Regions from separate parts of the Metabacillus sediminis genome, predicted to be linked through region 2. Evidence: riboswitches for the same ligand, from Rfam matches in the RefSeq annotation. Region 2 holds a riboswitch; each other region holds the start of a gene.
What was found. A riboswitch is a leader RNA that binds a small molecule or an ion and turns the genes downstream of it on or off. The one in region 2 is predicted to bind thiamine pyrophosphate.
Positions count from the first base shown of each region.

Region 1: linked by a shared signal. The riboswitch ahead of thiT (energy-coupled thiamine transporter ThiT) and the one ahead of tenA (thiaminase II) in region 2 are both predicted to bind thiamine pyrophosphate.
Region 3: linked by a shared signal. The riboswitch ahead of thiM (hydroxyethylthiazole kinase) and the one ahead of tenA (thiaminase II) in region 2 are both predicted to bind thiamine pyrophosphate.

Region 1 covers NZ_CP147407.1:3,143,862-3,151,120, forward strand. The annotation lists rRNA gene WCV65_RS16380 (23S ribosomal RNA) at 1-2,043, opposite strand, end outside; rRNA gene WCV65_RS16385 (16S ribosomal RNA) at 2,289-3,827, opposite strand; gene WCV65_RS16390 (MGMT family protein) at 4,158-4,373, opposite strand; TPP riboswitch at 4,517-4,617, shown strand; gene thiT (energy-coupled thiamine transporter ThiT) at 4,712-5,290, shown strand; gene WCV65_RS16400 (class D sortase) at 5,303-5,941, opposite strand; gene WCV65_RS16405 (processed acidic surface protein) at 5,941-7,113, opposite strand.
Region 2 covers NZ_CP147407.1:1,024,714-1,031,972, reverse strand. The annotation lists gene WCV65_RS05595 (IucA/IucC family protein) at 1-254, opposite strand, end outside; gene WCV65_RS05590 (GNAT family N-acetyltransferase) at 538-1,329, opposite strand; gene WCV65_RS05585 (GNAT family N-acetyltransferase) at 1,415-1,852, opposite strand; gene WCV65_RS05580 (ferritin-like domain-containing protein) at 1,980-2,420, shown strand; gene WCV65_RS05575 (hypothetical protein) at 2,448-2,927, opposite strand; gene WCV65_RS05570 (hypothetical protein) at 3,091-3,444, shown strand; gene tenA (thiaminase II) at 4,765-5,451, opposite strand; TPP riboswitch at 5,518-5,626, opposite strand; gene WCV65_RS05560 (DUF3231 family protein) at 5,677-6,651, opposite strand; gene chrA (chromate efflux transporter) at 6,914-7,259, opposite strand, start outside.
Region 3 covers NZ_CP147407.1:1,391,675-1,398,933, forward strand. The annotation lists gene WCV65_RS07380 (methyl-accepting chemotaxis protein) at 165-1,529, shown strand; gene WCV65_RS07385 (DUF2500 domain-containing protein) at 1,796-2,152, opposite strand; gene rsgA (ribosome small subunit-dependent GTPase A) at 2,421-3,458, shown strand; gene WCV65_RS07395 (DUF4282 domain-containing protein) at 4,730-5,014, shown strand; TPP riboswitch at 5,055-5,165, shown strand; gene thiM (hydroxyethylthiazole kinase) at 5,264-6,076, shown strand; gene thiD (bifunctional hydroxymethylpyrimidine kinase/phosphomethylpyrimidine kinase) at 6,078-6,884, shown strand; gene thiE (thiamine phosphate synthase) at 6,881-7,259, shown strand, end outside.

The DNA.
Region 1 (7,259 bases), 2.0 Mb from region 2:
ACCGAGTCTCTCGTTGAGACAGTGCCCAGATCGTTACGCCTTTCGTGCGGGTCGGAACTTACCCGACAAGGAATTTCGCTACCTTAGGACCGTTATAGTTACGGCCGCCGTTTACTGGGGCTTCAATTCAAAGCTTCGCTTGCGCTAACCTCTCCTCTTAACCTTCCAGCACCGGGCAGGCGTCAGCCCCTATACTTCGCCTTGCGGCTTCGCAGAGACCTGTGTTTTTGCTAAACAGTCGCCTGGGCCTATTCACTGCGGCTCTTCAAGGCTATTCACCCTAAAGAGCACCCCTTCTCCCGAAGTTACGGGGTCATTTTGCCGAGTTCCTTAACGAGAGTTCTCTCGATCACCTTAGGATTCTCTCCTCGCCTACCTGTGTCGGTTTGCGGTACGGGCACCATTTTCCTCGCTAGAAGCTTTTCTAGGCAGTGTGGAATCAGGAACTTCGGTACTTCATTTCCCTCGCCATCACAGCTCAGCCTTAACCAAGGGACGGATTTGCCTATCCCTTGAGCCTACCTGCTTGGACGCGCATATCCAACAGCGCGCTTACCCTATCCTCCTGCGTCCCTCCATTGCTCAAACGGAAAAGAGGTGGTACAGGAATCTCAACCTGTTGTCCATCGCCTACGCCTTTCGGCCTCGGCTTAGGTCCCGACTAACCCTGAGCGGACGAGCCTTCCTCAGGAAACCTTAGGCATTCGGTGGAGGGGATTCTCACCCCTCTTTCGCTACTCATACCGGCATTCTCACTTCTAAGCGCTCCACCAGTCCTTCCGGTCTGGCTTCTCAGCCCTTAGAACGCTCTCCTACCACTGTTCGTAAGAACAGTCCACAGCTTCGGTGATCCGTTTAGCCCCGGTACATTTTCGGCGCAGGGTCACTCGACCAGTGAGCTATTACGCACTCTTTAAATGGTGGCTGCTTCTAAGCCAACATCCTGGTTGTCTAAGCAACCCCACATCCTTTTCCACTTAACGGATACTTGGGGACCTTAGCTGGTGGTCTGGGCTGTTTCCCTTTCGACTACGGATCTTATCACTCGCAGTCTGACTCCCATAGATAAGTCTTTGGCATTCGGAGTTTGACTGAATTCGGTAACCCGATGAGGGCCCCTAGTCCAATCAGTGCTCTACCTCCAAGACTCTCACTATGAGGCTAGCCCTAAAGCTATTTCGGAGAGAACCAGCTATCTCCAGGTTCGATTGGAATTTCTCCGCTACCCACACCTCATCCCCGCACTTTTCAACGTGCGTGGGTTCGGGCCTCCATTCAGTGTTACCTGAACTTCACCCTGGACATGGGTAGATCACCTGGTTTCGGGTCTACGACCACGTACTCAATCGCCCTATTCAGACTCGCTTTCGCTGCGGCTCCGTCTTTTCAACTTAACCTTGCACGTAATCGTAACTCGCCGGTTCATTCTACAAAAGGCACGCCATCACCCGTTAACGGGCTCTGACTACTTGTAGGCACACGGTTTCAGGATCTGTTTCACTCCCCTTCCGGGGTGCTTTTCACCTTTCCCTCACGGTACTGGTTCACTATCGGTCACTAGGGAGTATTTAGCCTTGGGAGATGGTCCTCCCTGCTTCCGACGGGATTTCTCGTGTCCCGCCGTACTCAGGATCCACTCAGGAGGGAACGAAGTTTCGACTACAGGGCTGTTACCTTCTTTGGCGGGCCTTTCCAGACCGCTTCTTCTACCCCGTTCCTTTGTAACTCCGTGTTGAGTGTCCTACAACCCCAGAAGGCAAGCCTTCTGGTTTGGGCTAATCCCGTTTCGCTCGCCGCTACTCAGGGAATCGCTATTGCTTTCTCTTCCTCCGGGTACTTAGATGTTTCAGTTCCCCGGGTCTGCCTTCCAGATCCTATGTATTCAGATCAGGATGCTGCTCCATTACGAGCAGCGGGTTTCCCCATTCGGAAATCTCCGGATCAACGCTTACTTACAGCTCCCCGAAGCATATCGGTGTTCGTACCGTCCTTCATCGGCTCCTAGTGCCAAGGCATCCACCGTGCGCCCTTTCTAACTTAACCTGATAACAGACGTTATCTTCGTTAGAGCTGAAAACAGATGTTTTCAGACTTGATGTTCTCTATCTACGCAAGCGCAGAAGAAAATCGTAAGGTTATTTGCTTACTCGTGTGAATGTTTGACATTCATATCGTTATCTAGTTTTCAAAGAACAAGTGTATAGAGAGAATGATCTCTCAAAACTAAACAAAGTCGAAGTGCGTCCGTTAATTGCTGCACCACATGGGTGCTGATAATTCTTCCTTAGAAAGGAGGTGATCCAGCCGCACCTTCCGATACGGCTACCTTGTTACGACTTCACCCCAATCATCTGCCCCACCTTAGGCGGCTGGCTCCCTTACGGGTTACCCCACCGACTTCGGGTGTTGCAAACTCTCGTGGTGTGACGGGCGGTGTGTACAAGGCCCGGGAACGTATTCACCGCGGCATGCTGATCCGCGATTACTAGCGATTCCGGCTTCATGCAGGCGAGTTGCAGCCTGCAATCCGAACTGAGAATGGTTTTATGGGATTCGCTTAACCTCGCGGTTTTGCAGCCCTTTGTACCATCCATTGTAGCACGTGTGTAGCCCAGGTCATAAGGGGCATGATGATTTGACGTCATCCCCACCTTCCTCCGGTTTGTCACCGGCAGTCACCTTAGAGTGCCCAACTGAATGCTGGCAACTAAGATCAAGGGTTGCGCTCGTTGCGGGACTTAACCCAACATCTCACGACACGAGCTGACGACAACCATGCACCACCTGTCACTCTGTCCCCCGAAGGGGAACCTTCTATCTCTAGAAGTGGCAGAGGATGTCAAGACCTGGTAAGGTTCTTCGCGTTGCTTCGAATTAAACCACATGCTCCACCGCTTGTGCGGGCCCCCGTCAATTCCTTTGAGTTTCAGTCTTGCGACCGTACTCCCCAGGCGGAGTGCTTAATGCGTTAGCTGCAGCACTAAAGGGCGGAAACCCTCTAACACTTAGCACTCATCGTTTACGGCGTGGACTACCAGGGTATCTAATCCTGTTCGCTCCCCACGCTTTCGCGCCTCAGCGTCAGTTACAGACCAGAGAGTCGCCTTCGCCACTGGTGTTCCTCCACATCTCTACGCATTTCACCGCTACACGTGGAATTCCACTCTCCTCTTCTGTACTCAAGTCCTCCAGTTTCCAATGACCCTCCCCGGTTGAGCCGGGGGCTTTCACATCAGACTTAAAAGACCGCCTGCGCGCGCTTTACGCCCAATAATTCCGGACAACGCTTGCCACCTACGTATTACCGCGGCTGCTGGCACGTAGTTAGCCGTGGCTTTCTGGTTAGGTACCGTCAAGGTGCGGGCAGTGACTCCCGCACTTGTTCTTCCCTAACAACAGAGCTTTACGATCCGAAAACCTTCATCACTCACGCGGCGTTGCTCCGTCAGACTTTCGTCCATTGCGGAAGATTCCCTACTGCTGCCTCCCGTAGGAGTCTGGGCCGTGTCTCAGTCCCAGTGTGGCCGATCACCCTCTCAGGTCGGCTACGCATCGTCGCCTTGGTGAGCCATTACCTCACCAACTAGCTAATGCGCCGCGGGCCCATCTGTAAGTGACAGCATAACCGTCTTTTATCTCCGAACCATGCGGTTCGAAAAGTTATCCGGTATTAGCTCCGGTTTCCCGGAGTTATCCCAGTCTTACAGGCAGGTTGCCCACGTGTTACTCACCCGTCCGCCGCTGACCTCCGAAGAGGTCCGCTCGACTTGCATGTATTAGGCACGCCGCCAGCGTTCGTCCTGAGCCAGGATCAAACTCTCCAAAAAGTAGTTTGACTAGCTCTTGTTTGTTGCTCTAGAATTAACGTTGGCACTTCGATTTGTTTAGTTTTCAAAGATCATTTTTTGCAACCGCTTCGTTAGCGGCTTTAATAATATATCACGCCGTTAGACAAGAGTCAACATCTTTTTCAACAATGTTTCAAAAGGAAATATCTTCTGTTTTCAGCGACAAATATTAATATATCACTATATCTCTAAAAGGACAATCATTTTTTTCAAATTTCTCTATGAAAATGATGCTGGAATTTTTGCAGCGATATTTTATTCCCTGTTTCGATTTCAACTCCTTCTATAGATAAGGCTTTTTTCTGCTCTTCAAGAACATCCTGATCCTTGATGGAGAGTTCTCCTAGAACTGATTACTCTGTGCCAAGGCAAACTGTATTTACTGCTCATCGTATGAAGAACTCTTACACCCTGTCTCGCTCCTCTAGGACTTCCCGCTGCAAATGCAACTTGTCCATACGTCATAACCCGGCCCTCCGGTATATTTTTGATGATTTGAATAGCTTTTTCGGTAAATGGTTTCATTCTCTTCCTCCTTCTGGTTTGATAAGGTAAATTAATAGTACCAAAAATGCGGCACGTAAGTATCATCATTCTATTAAATGTAAAATAGTTATTGTCGAAATTTGTGTGATAGTGTATAGTGAAAATAATTAAATAATTCGGTATACGACCACTAGGGGAGCCTTCGGCTGAGAATGAACAATCTGTTCTAGACCCTTTGAACCTGTTAGTTAATGCTTGCGTAGGGATGTGGCTTGATCGTTTAACTTCGTGATTAAAGCAGTGCGTGGAAGCAAGAGCATTCCCCGCATTGCTTTTTTATTTTCTCCTTTTGGTCGATGCCTGTAAAAGGAGCCCATATGAAAAATCAAAAACTTCTATTCTTATCCGAAACAGCTATTTTAACTGCTCTGGCACTGTTGCTGGACATGCTCTCAAGTTTCTTCATTAAGATGCCTCAAGGCGGGTCACTTTCACTTGGAATGATTCCAATATTTATTATGTCCTTCAGGTGGGGTCTCAAAGGCGGATTGCTCACAGGCCTTCTGACCGGAATTCTGCAGCCGATTTTGGCACCTGCATTTATCGTACATCCCGCCCAAGCTATTTTGGACTATCCGCTGCCTTTTATGCTTGCCGGGATGAGCGGCTTGTTTGCAGGATGGGTACATTCTGCATTGAAGCAAAATAAATGGAGAACTCTGACCGCAGTTATGGCGGCTACCCTGCTTGGTTCCATTCTTCGGCTTGCTTCGCATGTTTTATCAGGAATTGTCTTTTTCGGCTCATATGCACCAAAGGGCACTCCCGTTTTCACCTACTCACTTGTATACAACTCAACCTGGATGATCCCTACCTGGATTGTCGCTGCACTTGCAATATGGTTAGTCATTATGAATTCACCCGGGCTAATCAAAAGCAATGCAAAAAAACCGTAAGCCAATATTGGCTTACGGTTTTTCTGTTTTAATAAGATTTGCAATTAAAACGTAGCGTTCTGGTGCCGAACCAATAAAATCAAACGGATAGCATGTGGAAACAGTTAATGTAGCCCTTGGTTTAGGTACAATCACCGTACGGTCGTTTTCGTCTACAATACGGACTTTGCGAATTTTATAAGTAAATGTGCCGGCAGATGTTTTGACAATAAGCAGATCGTTCTCCCCTACTTTTCCAAGCTGTCTGAAGACAGTATCCCGGTGTCCAGATAAAACAGAGTTATCCTTCTCCCCTGGAAGGACAGATTGAGCAAAATGCCCAACTCCTTTTTCGAGCTCGTCTTCTTCTGTCCCATGGTAAATAGGAAGGACTGCATCTAGTTTTGGGATGATTAATTCCCCCATCCGTTCCCCTTTTACCGGCCTTGTTTCATATAAAGGAGAAGGTTTAGCGCCTTCTGTCTCACTTGCTTTAGCCGGCGCCGTTTTAATCACATGGTAATCCGCTTTCTGCTGTTCATAGAAAAAGTAAGCTTTTGCTAATTTAAACGCATTCGTACTAGTTAAGTAAACTCCGGCAGCAAAGAGGATCGCGGCACTAAAAAGAAGAAGCGTACGCTTCTTCTTTACTGTTGAAAGGAAATGTTTCATCAGATGGATGTACGCAGCTTTCTTCTAATTAAAACGGAAACCGCTATTAAAGAAGCTCCGGCAATCATCCAGTTTGCATGAAATCCTGCTGTCTTAGGCATTTTAGCTCCTTTAACTGTTGCTCCCGGTTTTTCCGTCTGTTTCTTAATGGATGAAACTGCTTCAGACGTTTTTACTAAGTCCTTACCTGTTTCTTTAATTAATTCTGATCCAATCATTTCAGAAGTTAAGGTCATATCTAAAATCAGTTTGTTATCCAAATCATAAAGCTCGACGAAAAGGTCTGCCCCATCCACATCATTCAGACTCATCATTGTCTGCAAAGAGAGCTCTTTTTTGATTCCATCCTTAACAAGGTAGTATTTCGCCTGCAAATTCAGCAAATCCATCATTTCACCGTAGATGGAAATCATCTCTTGAATGTCTTTCTCAGAAAGCTCATCTACACTTTCAAAATCACCGATTGCCATCATTCTGTCACCAAGCTGCATCAGCTGTGCGTCAATATAAGGATTGTTTTGATATACTTTTTCGAAGTGTGCAGCCAAACGCTCAAACTCTTCTTCCGTTAAACCAAGCTGATCAAAAATTTCTTCAAACTCAGATTCCATATCCGGAAGTTCCATGAAATTATAGATTTCTTCATCAAGCTCTTCGATCGAATCATAATCTTCTAAAACCAGGCCGTGATCCTTCATAAACTGGTCAAACTCTTCACGGGAGACAAAGTCGTAGCTTTCCCAAAGCTCCTGAAGCGTCGAATCATTAATTTCAGTCGGATAGTCTCCCGCAATTTGAATTGTTTCAAGCAGATAATTTTCAAAATAGAAAACATCCTGTACTTTTTCCCCATCGAATAAATCCCCGTTTTCAACAAGGAGGTCTGTTAATTGATCTTCTGTTAATTCATATTTTGCAAGGATTTCTTTAAGAACATCATCTGTCACCCTTCTTCCCAGATGACTTCTTAAATCTTCTACATCTTCAAATTCATCAAACATTCTGTAATCGAAATTTTCTAAATATGTCTCTAACTGGCCATGTGTCAAGTTAATTTCTTTTAAATAGGCTTTGTAGCTGCTGCTGTTTACGTCAATCTTGCCTGCAGCCAGTGCTGTGTGTGCAACGAGCAGCTGAAGCAGTACAAGACATGCCGCGAAATATTTTTTCACCGCAGTGTCCCCCTGTAATATTTGTAATCTAGAAAATTATATACTGAAATTTTTGTAATGTATAGCACAATATTTTTATTGTCTATCTAGTAGATGGTTCTATTTTCGCTTGCTGGTGAATGTACTAGAGTAATAGGAAGGAGATG
Region 2 (7,259 bases):
AATTGCAGCAGATGAATCAGCTGTTCAGGAGTTTCAATCCGGGTCGTTCCCGAGGACAGAATATAGGAAACATCGGAAATTTCAATCCTGTTTAAATAAAACTTTCTCTTTACCCCTATGCGGATAGATGAATCCTTAGAAAGTTCAATATTTATAGCACCCTCTTCTTCTTTATAGGGTATAAGCTTTTCCCGAAGCAGACATTGCATCAACCGATCGAGAATCCCTTTCTGAGCATTATGTATGTGGTTCATTCGTGATAGCCCTCTTTCTTTCGATAATGAGAATCAATCTCATTAATCATAATGAAAATGATTCTCTTAATCAATCGTTCGATAGTCGGATTCCTTCTTAATGTATGAGAGAAAAGACTCCGGCATTTAGAAAAGTGAAAACGCCTTGAGGGAATGAAGTTCTGCTGTATGCGCAACGTCCTGCGTGCCTCCCATACCTCAAGGGGCTGTGCCCTGGAAATGGACAAAATTTATACTTTCTTATCGTAAAAAAAACTGCCTAAGCAATAGGCAGCCCGTTCGTTTATGAACATTCATACATCGTCCACATCCCAATATCCTTAAATCCAATGCGTTTATAGATTTTGCCGGCTTCCGGGTTATCGTAAAACAAGCAGAGCTCGCGTCCCTCACTCAGTACGTGACCGCATAGCTCAAGCATGCACTGAGTGGCATAGCCTTTCCGCTTATGGTCATTGAGCGTACAGACACCGACCACCATCGCTGAGAGGCTGTTTTCAGCTGCAGTAGAGGCGGCGCTGACCATCCTTCCTTCTTCCTCCACATAATACGTTCTTGAAGCGCCCTTTTCCATGTTTCGGCGCTTGCTTTCCACACTCTCTCCCGCTGAAGTAAATTCTTCAATCTGTTTATGCAGCTCCAGAATCCGTTCTGTATCTTCAATCCCTGCCTTTTTTACGGTTACTCCAGGACGATGACTGAACGTCTCCTCAAGCTTCACGCATTTTGCATAATACAGCACACGTTTCTCAGCGCGCCGTTCAAGGAACGGCTCCAGTTTGACCGTTACCTCCTCAAGACCTGAAAGAATACCCCATTCCGGGTCCGCCTTCATAATTCCGGCAAAGCCGCCGGCATCAAAATCCCCATGGGAAAAAGGGATATAATTCGCTTCATATTTTAATAGAATCCCCTGAAGCTCGCCATCCTCATTAAAATCGCCCCAAACCTTCTGAAAAGGCTCATTGTACCCGAATGCTTCGATGTCCCCTATTATAAACAAGTTTTCAGCAGGCTTGCCGGAAACGTAGGAATAGCATTGTTCATGGTCTTTTTCTGTTAGTTGCCTAATCATTATGAAGCCCCCCTTATAGCTCTCTCTTGCACCTCAAAGAATAATAGTTTTCAGTCTCTGTCTGTGAATAGGAAGGCACGCAATCCTAAACGATAAATCCCTTAGCTTTGTAGAACGGTATTCCTTTCTGGTTCTGTTCATCCACGGATACCCACTGTTCCTGTGCCCCATATGTTTGAATTTGTTCCTCTGTAATGGCATTAAGAAGCAGCGTGCCAATCCCCTGTCTTCTTTTGGCGGGATCCAGATAAAGAACGAAAAGCTCAGAAGTGTGTTCGGCAGTCATCCCTCCACCGCCGGCTCCTGCTACTCCATTCTCACCAATTGCCGCATACCAGCCGTTCCAATGACGGTCAGTTTCTTGTATTTCCTTTGCCACCCGCTCTGCATTATAAAATTCGGAAATGGTACGTTCTATATACTTTTTGGAATGCGTTTCATTATATGTGTTCCTGTACCCTTCAGAACAAACACGAATGATTCCCTGAATGTGCTCAAGTCCTGCTTTAACAACGGTTATCATTGCTTTTCAACACATCCCCTTGCTGATATTAGCATTTATTATATAGAATGTTCAGAACCTTTTCACTACTAATTTGTAATTACTGTCATATATTTTATCAAGCTTAACTTTAAGGGGGATCAAGGAGATGCAGTATCAATATTACGAAGAATATCAGCGCCAAATGAACCAGAATGCATTGCTTGCTAAAGAAATAGCCAAGGCAATTGATGGAGAATACAGCGCGATAAATTGCTATGAAGTACTGGCAAAGCAAGCACCGACGCAGGAACAGAGGGAAAAAATTCTTGAAATTCAAAAGGATGAAAGAAGGCATTATGAGGAGTTTTCGCAGATTTATCTGTCGCTGACAGGACGCCAGCATAAGCCGAAGCAAATTGAAGAATGTCCCTCAACCTATGAGAAAGGGCTTAATGCCGCTTTCAAGGATGAACAGGAAACCGTTGATTTCTATCTGGATATCTCAGATAAAGCCACGAATGCGTACATAAAGCGCATTTTCAAAAGAGCGGCTGCGGACGAGCAAAACCATGCTGTCTGGTTTTTATATTATTTAACAAAGATTTGAATCGCCGCCTAATGGCGGTTTTTTTATCTAATCAATAGGATCACATTTGCGCCCATGACGGAGAACTTCGTAAATTGCCATTCCATCACTTGGATGATCGTCTGAGTATCGGACAGGCAGTAAAGCAAAAATAACATAGTAGCTTGAAAAGTAAGCAAACTGATAGAAAAATAAATGAGGCTCCAATACATTATGCACAATAAGCAGGTTCACAAGCAGAATGGAAAGAAGATTAAAAAGCGCTCCCCCTCCATACACCATGGCATGAGTAGCACGATTATCATACCTAAGACCTTCATACTGGCAAAAAGAATCCAAAAAATAAAGACGTTTTACCGTCAGATTTTTAAACGTAAAAAGCGGCTTTCCTCTACCAATTGTGAATGTTCCTTTTCCGCCAAAGGCAAGCGCCATAACAGTATGGCCTAATTGATGAACAAATGATGCGATCGGCAAAACAATGCAAAGTGACCATAGCAATGTAAGGACGTCCCGAAGCTCGAACATAAAGAAGCGCCTCCCTATTCATTGATGATATGTCTAATGTCCGTACTGCCTGTTTTCCCGAAATATCCTTGGTCAAACCTAATGATTATCCATGTCATTATTGAAACTTTTCATGTATGATAGTGGAGAACCATCCTATTCCAAAACAAGGAGGAAATGACTCATGCGCTTCGACGAACAGCCAGTGACAGTAGATGAAAATGTAAACGTTTTTGCGGCAATACCTGAGGACGGTACCGTTATTGGAACAGCCACACAGGAAGAGCTTCAGATGGCCCAGGAATTGGAGTGCAGGCACCTAGCCCACATGCGTCTAATGGATTCAAACATCCAGATTCAGGGAGCTTCCTATAAGGAGCTGCTGCAGGAATACTTGGAATTTGAAACAAAATCCGCTGAGTTTTGGAAAGCTATTTATAAAAGACTGGATGTTCCATGGGAATGGATCCTCCGAATTGATCTGGCCCACGGCTATATTTACGTTATTAACCCATTTGATGATGAAGTGATTGATTAATTGATTGAGAAAAGGCCGGCCTCCTGTTGGAAGCCGGCTTTTTTTGCGGAGAGACTTTTAGCTCTTTGGTGGCAGGACACTCGCGAGGGGTTATCGGCCGCTCCCGTACGGATATCGGACACTCCGCTCTTTTTATCGGACGTTGGTGGCTCGATATCGGTCACTCCGCTTTTTATCGGACACTCGTGACAAGATATCGGTCGCTCGCGCACGAATATCGGACACTCCACTCTTCTTATCGGACGTTCATGGTTCGATATCGGTCACTCCGCTTTTTATCGGACACTCGTGACAAGATATCGGTCGCTCGCGCACGGATATCGGACACTCCGCTCTTTTTATCGGACGTTCATGGTTCGATATCGGTCACTCCGCTTTTTATCGGACACTCGTGACAAGATATCGGTCGCTCGCGCACGAATATCGGACACTCCACTCTTCTTATCGGACGTTCATGGTTCGATATCGGTCACTCCGCTTTTTATCGGACACTCGTGACAAGATATCGGTCGCTCGCGCACGAATATCGGACACTCCACTCTTCTTATCGGACGTTCATGGTTCGATATCGGTCACTCCGCTTTTTATCGGACACTCGTGACAAGATATCGGTCGCTCGCGCACGAATATCGGACACTCCACTCTTCTTATCGGACGTTCATGGTTCGATATCGGTCACTCCGCTTTTTATCGGACACTCGTGACAAGATATCGGTCGCTCGCGCACGAATATCGGACACTCCACTCTTCTTATCGGACGTTCATGGTTCGATATCGGTCACTCCGCTTTTTATCGGACACTCGTGACAAGATATCGGTCGCTCGCGCACGAATATCGGACACTCCACTCTTCTTATCGGACGTTCATGGTTCGATATCGGTCACTCCGCTTTTTATCGGACACTCGCGAGGAGATATCGGTCGCTCGCGCACGGATATCGGACACTCCGCTCTTCTTATCGGACGTTCATGGTTCGATATCGGTCACTCCGCTTTTTATCGGACACTCGTGACAAGATATCGGTCGCTCGCGCACGAATATCGGACACTCCGCTCTTTTTATCGGACGGTCATGGCTCGATTTCGGTCACTTCGCTTTTTATCGGACACTCGCGAGGAGATATCGGTCGCTCGCGCACGGATATCCAACACTCCACTCTTCTTATCGGACGTTCATGGTTCGATATCGGTCACTCTGCTTTTTATCGGACACTCGCGAGGGGGATATCGGTCGCTCGCGCACGGATATCGGACACTCCGCTCTTTCTATCGGACGTTCATGGTTCGATATCGGACACTCCCATGCAGTCAATTCCCCTCTTACTGTACTTCAACTGCTTCCGTATCCGGCCATTGTTCCATCGTATAGGCCATTTCCCAAAATGACAGTTCGTATTTGCAGCTGATTGTGAAATGGCGGATCATTTTCTGTCGTTCTTTTTCAGATGCCTCCAGGGCAAGCTGGTCCAGTCGCTCTAGCTGTTCAAATACAAGTTCTTTAAACCATTCTCCTCCATAAGCCGCGATCCATTCCTGATAAATCGGTTCTTCAGGCTTACACTCTTTCAATCTCTCACCGATTTCATAGTAAATCCAATAGCACGGCAGGATGCAGGCAATGATTTCCCCAAGGCTTCCGTTGATTGCGGAACGGTACATGTGGGATGTGTAGGCATATGCGGTTGGTGATGGTTCAAAGGCCCGTTTTTCTTCTTCTGTAATTCCGAGCAGAGTTGAGAATTTCTCATGAAGCGATAGCTCCGCTTCGTAGGTTCCTTGCGCATGGAAGGCCATTCGCGCTGTTACATGAAGGTCGTCAGCCTTTCCGCCAGCGAGTGCCTGAACTTTGGCAAAATGGGATAAGTAATAGGCATCCTGCATGACATAGTAACGGAAGTTTTCAAGCGGGAGCGTACCATCGCCGATTCCCCTTACAAAAGGATGGTTGAAGTTTGCCTCCCAAATTGAATCGGTTACTTTTCTTAACTTTTCTGTAAAAGATGTCATGTTTGAATTCCCCCTGCTTCTTATGTAAAAATAAAAAACCGCTCTTAACGGATAAGAGCGGGAAAGATTAAGAATCTCCCACTTCCCTCCGCTGGTTCAAACCAGATCAGGTTCCAAGGGTCCCGGAGCATACTCCGGTCTCAGCCCCACGTTATGGGCTCCCCTAGTGGCAATGCGGTATTTTATTTTCCAGGTTCATCATAACATGCAGTAAAAAAACGTCAACTATCTCTTTATCACAGCTTCCGGAATTTCTTCCATCCACTGATGCTTTACCATGATTTTCCCGCCTTCTTTTGCAAATGAATAAATATCACGTGCAGCAATTGCCATTTTCAGAGGAAGATCCGGGCGCAAACTGTAGGTTGTTCCAAGTGCGTTGCTTGTCAACCCCAAACTGCTTAACAAGTTGATTAAATACATAATCAGTTTATCTGAATATGGAGCGGTCTTTGTTTCAGAAATGACTGCTCCAGGCAAGGCTGAGACAGGGATTCCACTATGTTCCATCAGCTTCCCATAGGATTGATACAAATCAATAGCAAGCTGTTCGCCTTTCTTTAAATACATTTTCACTTCCGGTTCTTTCGCTACTTTCCTTAACCCTTTCATCAGCTGGGCACCGAAGTTGTTGTTTTCCACAATGTGATAGATGATGGAAAGTTCGGTAGCATTCAATCTTCTTTTGCCAAAATGAAATCCGGATAAATACCTTTCATTTACAACATATTTAGGATGATCCGGCATCCCGATTACCGGTGGAATGGCGCCGTTCCCTACCTGCAGGAGGCAATTTGTACACATACCGAACACTTTGTTGGAATGGGCAGACGTTCTCGAAAAGAAGTCGTGAATATCATTTCGATACACCATTGACAGGTGCACAGCATTCAGCCCGATTCCAAGCTTCATCAGCATCCGCAGAAAGCGGATATAGAAGTACTGATCGAACAGCCTTTCCGCCTTTCGGTTCACATCCGTTTCATCAAACCCCTCAGGAATTGCAGCGCCTTCCTTTTGAAAAAGCTGAGCGATTTCTTTTACAAATTTCACTTCTTCCTGATAGGCATATTGAAGGATCGACGTAATGTCCTTTTGGGTTGTTACATCCAATGCGTGTTCCATGATGCGGAGAAGCATCGTCTTTTTCTGATAAGTGGACCATAAATTTGCTAATTCGGACGAAGACATTGGTTTCATACTGATTTCCTCTTTTCAAAATAAATAGATACTGTTATTTTTCCAAAAAGAGGTGATATTATGAGGACAAAAAAAGATGACCGGGAAGGCCATCTGCACATTTATTTTTTTCGGTTTTTTAAGGTTTTTGTAACCATGCTGATTGCTTTTTTTGTCTGCTCAGGATTCTTTTTTGCATAATCCACAACTTTTTTCAGGATGGACTGTTTACTATTCATGTAAAATCACCTTCCTTTGCCGGTTAGTATATCATAATATTTTTCTAAAGCACTCCAATTTGCTCCATCAGTGTGCCGGCAATTATGGTAAGTCCCACGACAAGCCAAGGCGGCAGCTTCCAATAAACAAGAAGGGCAAAAGAGACCAAGGCGAGTGCAAATGCAGACGCTGAATGAATAGCACTTGTAAAAACAGGATCATACAGGGCGGCAAGCAGAATACCAACGACCGCCGCATTTACACCCATGAGGGCTGCCTGCACTCCCTTTTTTCCGCGGATGCTGCTCCAAAAAGGAAGAACTCCGATGACGAGCAAAAATGAAGGCAGAAACATAGCCGCAGTTGCGATCAAAGCCCCTGGAACTCCAGAGATGATTGCGCCCACATAA
Region 3 (7,259 bases), 370 kb from region 2:
CCGATATAACCAGTGTATGTTTTATTTGACAAATGGGAGTGGCGGCAATGGATTTAAGCAGAGATAGAACGCGGGTGCACCAAAGGAATATCCTCATGGTATATATTATTTGGGGATCCTTGTTACTTGGTTTGGCAGCTTATTGGATTACAGGAGCAAGTACAATGTTTCTAATAACATTGGGAGGATATGGCGGAGTCATCGGGACCGTCTTTACATTTCTAGTCATGAAAAAATGGCTTACTTATCAATTAAGTTATCTGGCCATCGTATGTATCTCTATTTTAGGTTCTATCATGATGGAAATGGAGCCATCCATTGTTTCGTATTTAATGGTGTATTACATGATTGCTGTAAGTACCCTTTACCATAATTATAAACAGGTTTTACTTGCAGGTTTACTTGGGCTGCTGATGACAAATTATTTTTATTTTACGCATGGCGAGACTATGTTTCCCGGTATTGAAGGAATGGCAATAGTAAATTTGAATACGTTTATGGTGCTGATTGTCGGAGCGCTGATTTTTCAAAGTACACAGGGTGAAAAAATGAGGGCAGAGGCTGAAAGGAGCCTGGACCGTGCGGAAGAATCGAAAAAAAACAGCGAGGCTTTATTGGAGCAAATCCAGCACGCCTTCGAATCTCTTTCAAAAAATACCCGCATGTTAAAAACAGATTCAGATACAGTCGGACAGATCTCCGATGATTTAACATCCGCTTTTAAAGAACTGGCAGCAGGGGCAGAAGCACAGGCAGGAAGCACTGCAAAGATTGACCAGTCCTTAAAGTTAATTGGAAATTACACCGAAAGTGTTCAGAACTCCTCAGAGAATATGAAGGATTCATTTAATAAAACGGAAACTTCTGTTGCGGATGTAAACCATCAAATGACGCTTCTATCCGAGGAAATGGAAAAGGTTTCCGCCATTATTCAGAAGGTAGTCGATTCTATTATTGATTTGCAGAAGGAAACAAAGGATGTTGAATCCATTGTAAAAACGATCACCCGCATTTCAGACCAGACCAATTTGCTGGCGCTTAATGCCAGTATTGAAGCGGCAAGAGCGGGAGAGCATGGGAAAGGTTTTTCTGTCGTAGCAAATGAAATCAGGGTATTGGCAGAAAACTCGAAGCAATCTGCAGGAGGTATTCATGAAATCCTCGATCGCATTATTGAAAAGACGAATAAAACGTCAGAGGATATGCAGCTTGGCAACGAGGCTTTCCTATCAAGTCTCAATTCGTCCGATGAAGTTACACAGAGGATGAATCATATTTTGCTGACGGTCGAGGATGTTTCCGGAAGAGCAGTTCAGCTTCAGCAAAGACTGGATGCCCTAAGTGAGAATACGAGGCTTGTCATGGATGAGGCTTCATCAGTATCAGCTGTGACCGACCAGACAAGTGCTGTAATACAAGAAGTACTTTCAAGTACTGAGGAACAGAATACTAGAATCAGCAGTATGGTCAAAAGTATTCGTGATCTTGAGGAGGCAGCGTCAGCGCTCGAATTGAAAGCAGGGGAATAACAGCAAGAGGCTGTCCAGAAAGGATCATAGATCTGCCACTGGCTATTTACCTTAGATGTGTTCGCTGCGGGACTCCCTCATCCAATGGCGGTGAGCGTCCTTCTCGCTTCGCGACTGCGGGGTCTAACATGTCCTGCTGCTCCCGCCGTAGTGTCGCCCATCTGCTTCATTTGGCCTGACTCAAATTTCAAACCAAAACAGGGAAACGCTTAGAATGCGTCTCCCTGTCTAAGGTCATGTTACTTTTCGCCCTTTTCTTTCTTTGGCTACACACTCCGGCTATAGGATAAATACCTTGTACCCTGATATGTAAGTTTACCCTGATCCCCTTCAGCCTGCTGTCCATATTCTTCTCCTTTTACTTGCAGCTCCAATCTCTCCCCGCTTTCTAATTCAAAAGTCGGGTAATAGTGATTATAAGCTCTCGTATTACCGCCGCCATGTGTACTCGTTCTTTTCGCAACAATAGTTGCCAGGACTTCTGTTACTGGCTGCTGATTGTTTTTGTTCCAAGCAGCAATATTTTTAAATATCGTGAAAATAATGATTCCTAAAACCGCTGCAAATCCGCAAATGACAAGTACAGGAATAATTTGAAACATTCCATCCGGATTTTCTGGCATCTCCGCTGCTCACCTCGGAATTCAAATTGAATAGATTTTTAGAAGATGTGTTTGGCAAATACATGAAACCTTCCGTATAATGGTATTCAAGAGCTTCATGCTCAATCCCTTTAAGGAGTGATGAAATATGAGAAAATTTCCAATTGTAATCATCAGCGTCATGGAGGGATTGGATCGGTAACTTGATCATCTCTCTATGACGTTCATTCATTAATTTTGAACGAACAGAATAGGGAGGATATTAGCATTGAATTTATCTGAGTTGGGGATGACCCCATTTTTTGAAGAGGCATTTAATCCGTTTAAGACTGAAGGATTTGAAATTGGCCGAGTGGCACTTGAACATAAAAGGGTATACAGAATTCTGACTGGGCAAGGAGAATTGCTAGGTGAGGTAGCTGGAAAGATGAGGTTTGAAGCCGGGGGAAGAGAAGATTTCCCTGCCGTGGGAGACTGGGTAGTTATTCAGCCGCGCTATGAAGAAGGGAAGGCAACGATACATGCGATTCTTCCCAGGCAGAGTAAATTTTCACGAAAAGCGGCGGGTGTGGCTACAGAGGAACAAATAGTGGCTGCAAATGTTGATACGCTTTTTATCGTGATGGCCCTTAACCAGGATTACAATATCCGCAGACTGGAACGGTATTTAATCATGGCCTGGGAAAGCGGAGCCAATCCGGTGGTGGTTTTGAATAAAGCAGACTTATGCGAGGATTTGAACGAGAAGCTCGCTGAAGTTGAAGCAGCAGCTATTGGTGTGCCTATACATGTAATAAGTGCTCTGGATGCTGAATCTGCTGAAATTCTCCGCAGCTATTGCACTGGGGGACGTACGGCAGCACTTGTCGGTTCATCAGGTGTAGGCAAGTCAACCATAACGAATCAGCTGATCGGCAGTGATTATTTAAAGACTCAGGAAGCAAGAGAAGATGATGACCGGGGAAGACATACGACAACGTACCGTGAACTCATTGCTCTTAATACAGGCGGCTGTCTGATCGACACACCCGGAATGAGAGAATTGCAGCTTTGGAGTGCCGAAGATGGGTTTCAGGGAACGTTTGAGGATGTGGAAACGTTAGCTCGCAGCTGCCGCTTCACCGACTGCAGGCATCAAAATGAGCCTGGCTGTGCCATCAATGCTGCATTAGAGGAAGGATCACTGCGGGCAGATCGTTATGAAAGCTATCAAAAGCTTCAAAAGGAGCTCGCGTTTTTAGCCCGTAAAGAGGATAAAAAAGCACAATCAGATGAAAAAGCAAAATGGAAGCAAATCACAAAAAGTATGAGAAAATTTAAGAAATAAAAAAAAGGTAATGGATATCGCTCCATTACCTTTTTTTTCAGTGCTGCGGCAGGACGTCGCGCTCTTAGCAGAACTTTCTTACTGGAGCGCCCTCTGCTTTTCGTGGTGTCCAGCTCCGGGCGCTAGCCGTTCGGCCGCTTCGCTTTCTCGGGCCTGCAGGATGCGGGTCAGTTCTGCGTTGCGACAGGACGTCGCGCTCTTAGCAGAACTTCCTTATTTGAGCGCCTCTCGGTCAAGAGCTCCACCGTCTCTCACGGAGGCCCGCACGAAGCGGGTCAGTTCTGCGTTGCGGCAGGACGCCGCGCTCTTAGCAGAACTTCCTTACTAGGAGCGCCCTCCGCTTTTCGTGGTGTCCAGCTTCGGCCGCTAGCCGTTCGGCCGCTTCGCTCTCTCGGGCCCGCAGGAGGCGGGTCAGTTCTGCGTTGCGACAGGACGTCGCGCTCTTAGCAGAACTTCCTTATTTGAGCGCCTCTCGGTCGAGAGCTCCACCGTCTCTCACGGAGGCCCGCACGAAGCGGGTCAGTTCTGCGTTGCGGCAGGACGCCGCGCTCTTAGCAGAACTTCCTTACTAGGAGCGCCCTCCGCTTTTCACATTGTCTAGCTACGGCGGCTAGCCCCTCGAGGTCATAAGCCACTCATCCTGAGGAAGGAAAGTTCACCTTCCCCAGGCTGATTGTCTTATGCTTGTCGGGGCTGGGCAAGCCGCCTCCGCTTTTCGTTAGTACCCTATATGATCATCAAAGAAGAAGGCGATTACGATTACGAATACGAGAAGGATCGATGAAATATTCATATAGTGGGCGAACTTTGAGAAATAAAGTATTTTTGCTAGAAAGTATAGCAAGACCGATAGGATTGAACAAATCATGCAAAGCCTTGAGGTTAGCCTCATAAAGTTCTCCTTTACCCCTTTTTTCCATTGTTCCCCTTTTTATATATATACCCATATTCTATTCGAAAATGGTTGCGCTTTTATGAACTAATTGTAAAAGGGGAAGAAGGTTGTGGACTTTATGATTCAATAGGGATTAAGGGGCCTCTATCGAACCAGTATGTTTTTTTCTGATGCCTTATTTAAGAGAAAGGTCTTGGGTTAATCCCCTTAGAGTGAAAGATTCTGAAGGATATAGAAATATATGGATTAGAATGGAAAAATTTAAATAGGCCAGTATTTCTAAAAGTTAAATCTTTGTGCCTATGTGAAGGAATGTATAAGATACAGCTTGCATACCTATTGTTTGAAGAGAATTTCAAATGAGGGGTGACAGCGGGTGAAAGAGTTTCTTAGTTTTAATAAAATGATTACACCAGCCATAATAACCATTATTTTTTATATTGGGAGCGGAATCAGTGTACTGACCGGTTTGGTGATGATGTTCAATTCGGGTGAATCAATGACCCCCGGCCTGCAGATCCTGATGGGTTTGTTTACAATGCTTCTGGGCCCGTTTGCCATTCGGATTTATTGCGAATTGCTGATTGTGATGTTCAAAATGAACGAATCTCTTGGAAAAATAGCTTCAGACAGGAACGAGGAAGAAGAGAAGATTGGGTGACGCTTGATTTTTCGTGTGGTAAGGGATAAACTTACTTTAAAAAATACGGATCGGGAGCTTGTGGAAGCAGGCTGAGAGTACGGCTAATCTGCCGTAGACCGGGTGAACCTGTTGGATAATGCCAGCGCAGGGAGAATGTAATGACTGATCATATTTTATGATTAAAGGCATTTCGCTTCTATGCGGGATGCCTTTTTGCATGGGCGCCCACCGGTTATCTGCAGCTCTTTCCGGAGAGGATGAATTGGAATGAATGCACAAAAAGCAGGAGCATTGCTGAGTAAAGTAAGAGAGGTAAATCCCCTGGTACATAATATAACGAATATTGTAGTTGCTAATTTTACAGCCAATGGGCTATTGGCCCTTGGTGCTTCACCGGTTATGGCAGATGCCAAGCAAGAAGCAGCAGAAATGGCTGCTATGGCAGGAGTGCTCGTTTTAAACATTGGCACACTGACAGAGCGGACTGTGGAATCTATGATTCTTGCAGGCAAATCCGCTAATAAGCACGGTGTTCCTGTTGTACTGGATCCTGTTGCAGCGGGTGCAACGGAGCTCCGTACACGTTCTGCTAAGCAGATTCTTGAAGAGGTAAAGGTTGCTGTTGTTCGTGGGAATGCGGCGGAAATCGCTAATGCAGCCGGTCAGAAATGGGCAATCAAAGGAGTCGATTCCGGAGAAGCTGAAGGAGACTTAGAAGAGCTGGCAATTCATGCTGCAAAGAAACTGAACACGGTGGTGGCTGTGACGGGAGAGACAGACTATATCTCCGATGGAAAACAGGTATTGAAGGTGTCGAATGGCCACTCTATCCTGACGAAAGTTACAGGTACTGGATGTCTGGTCACATCAGTAGTTGGAGCCTTTCTGGCAGTTGAGAAAAATCCGGTATCAGCTGCAGCGGCTGCGCTTGCTGTTTATGGAACCGCGGCAGAACTGGCTGCTGAAAAAACTGCGGATCAAGGACCCGGGAGCTTTCAAGTCGAATTCTTGAACCAGCTATTTCTGGTGACTGAAGAACAAGTCACTCTTCGTGCAAGAATTGAAAAGGTGGGGTTATAGAATGATCAAAAAGGCATTAACTATTGCCGGTTCAGACAGCGGCGGCGGAGCGGGTATTCAGGCTGACCTCAAAACATTTCAGGAGCTTGGCGTGTTCGGGATGAGTGCTGTTACAGCTGTAACAGCCCAGAATACCCTTGGTGTGCATGGAGTGTTTCCTTTAACTGCCAATGCTGTATCCGCGCAGGCTTCTGCAATAGGGGAGGACCTCCCTCCGGATGCCGTTAAAACAGGCATGCTCTTTAATGCAGAAATCATCTTGGCGGCAGCGGATTCAATAAAAAATTTTGGATGGAAAAATGTTGTGATTGACCCGGTTATGATTGCCAAAGGCGGAAGCACGCTTCTTCAAAGTGAGGCGGTTAAGGCCATGATTGATTACCTCATTCCGCTCGCTGCCGTTATTACTCCTAATATTCCAGAGGCGGAAGCAATTACCGGAATAACAATTAATAATGAGGAAAATAAACGAGAAGCTTGCAGGATTATTCATAATATGGGAGCTTCCTCGTGCCTGATTAAAGGCGGGCATGAAGAGAATACGGAGGAGTCAGCCGATCTTTTATACGATGGGAAAGAGTTTACAGCACTGATAAGCAAGCGAATTGAAACAAGGCATACTCACGGGACAGGCTGTACATTTTCAGCCGCCTTGACAGCTGAACTTGCTAAGGGCAGCACGATTGCTAAAGCTGCGGAAACAGCGAAGCAATTTATTCAGGCAGCCATTGAAGAAACGCTTGTAATTGGAGAAGGCCATGGTCCTACTAATCATTGGGCTTTCCAAAAGAGGATGAGACAGATATGAACAGGAACCGGATAAAACAGCACTTGGCCCTTTATTTTATAGCAGGAACACAGGACTGTCCGAATGATATTGAAGAGGTAGTAACCGGGTCAATTGAAGGAGGAATTACGCTCTTCCAATTTCGCGAAAAAGGCAAGGGTTCCCTTCATCCAGCCGATGAAATTGAACAGCTTGCGGTCCGGCTGATGCAAATATGCAGAAACTCAAATATTCCCTTCATTGTAAATGATGATGTGGAGCTGGCATTAAAAATAGGGGCGGACGGAATTCATGTAGGACAGGATGACGCCAAAGCCAGTGAGATCATTACACGCTTAAATGGTATGATTCTCGGGGTATCCGTGCATAGCGCAGAAGAGGCAAAGCGTGCTTTAG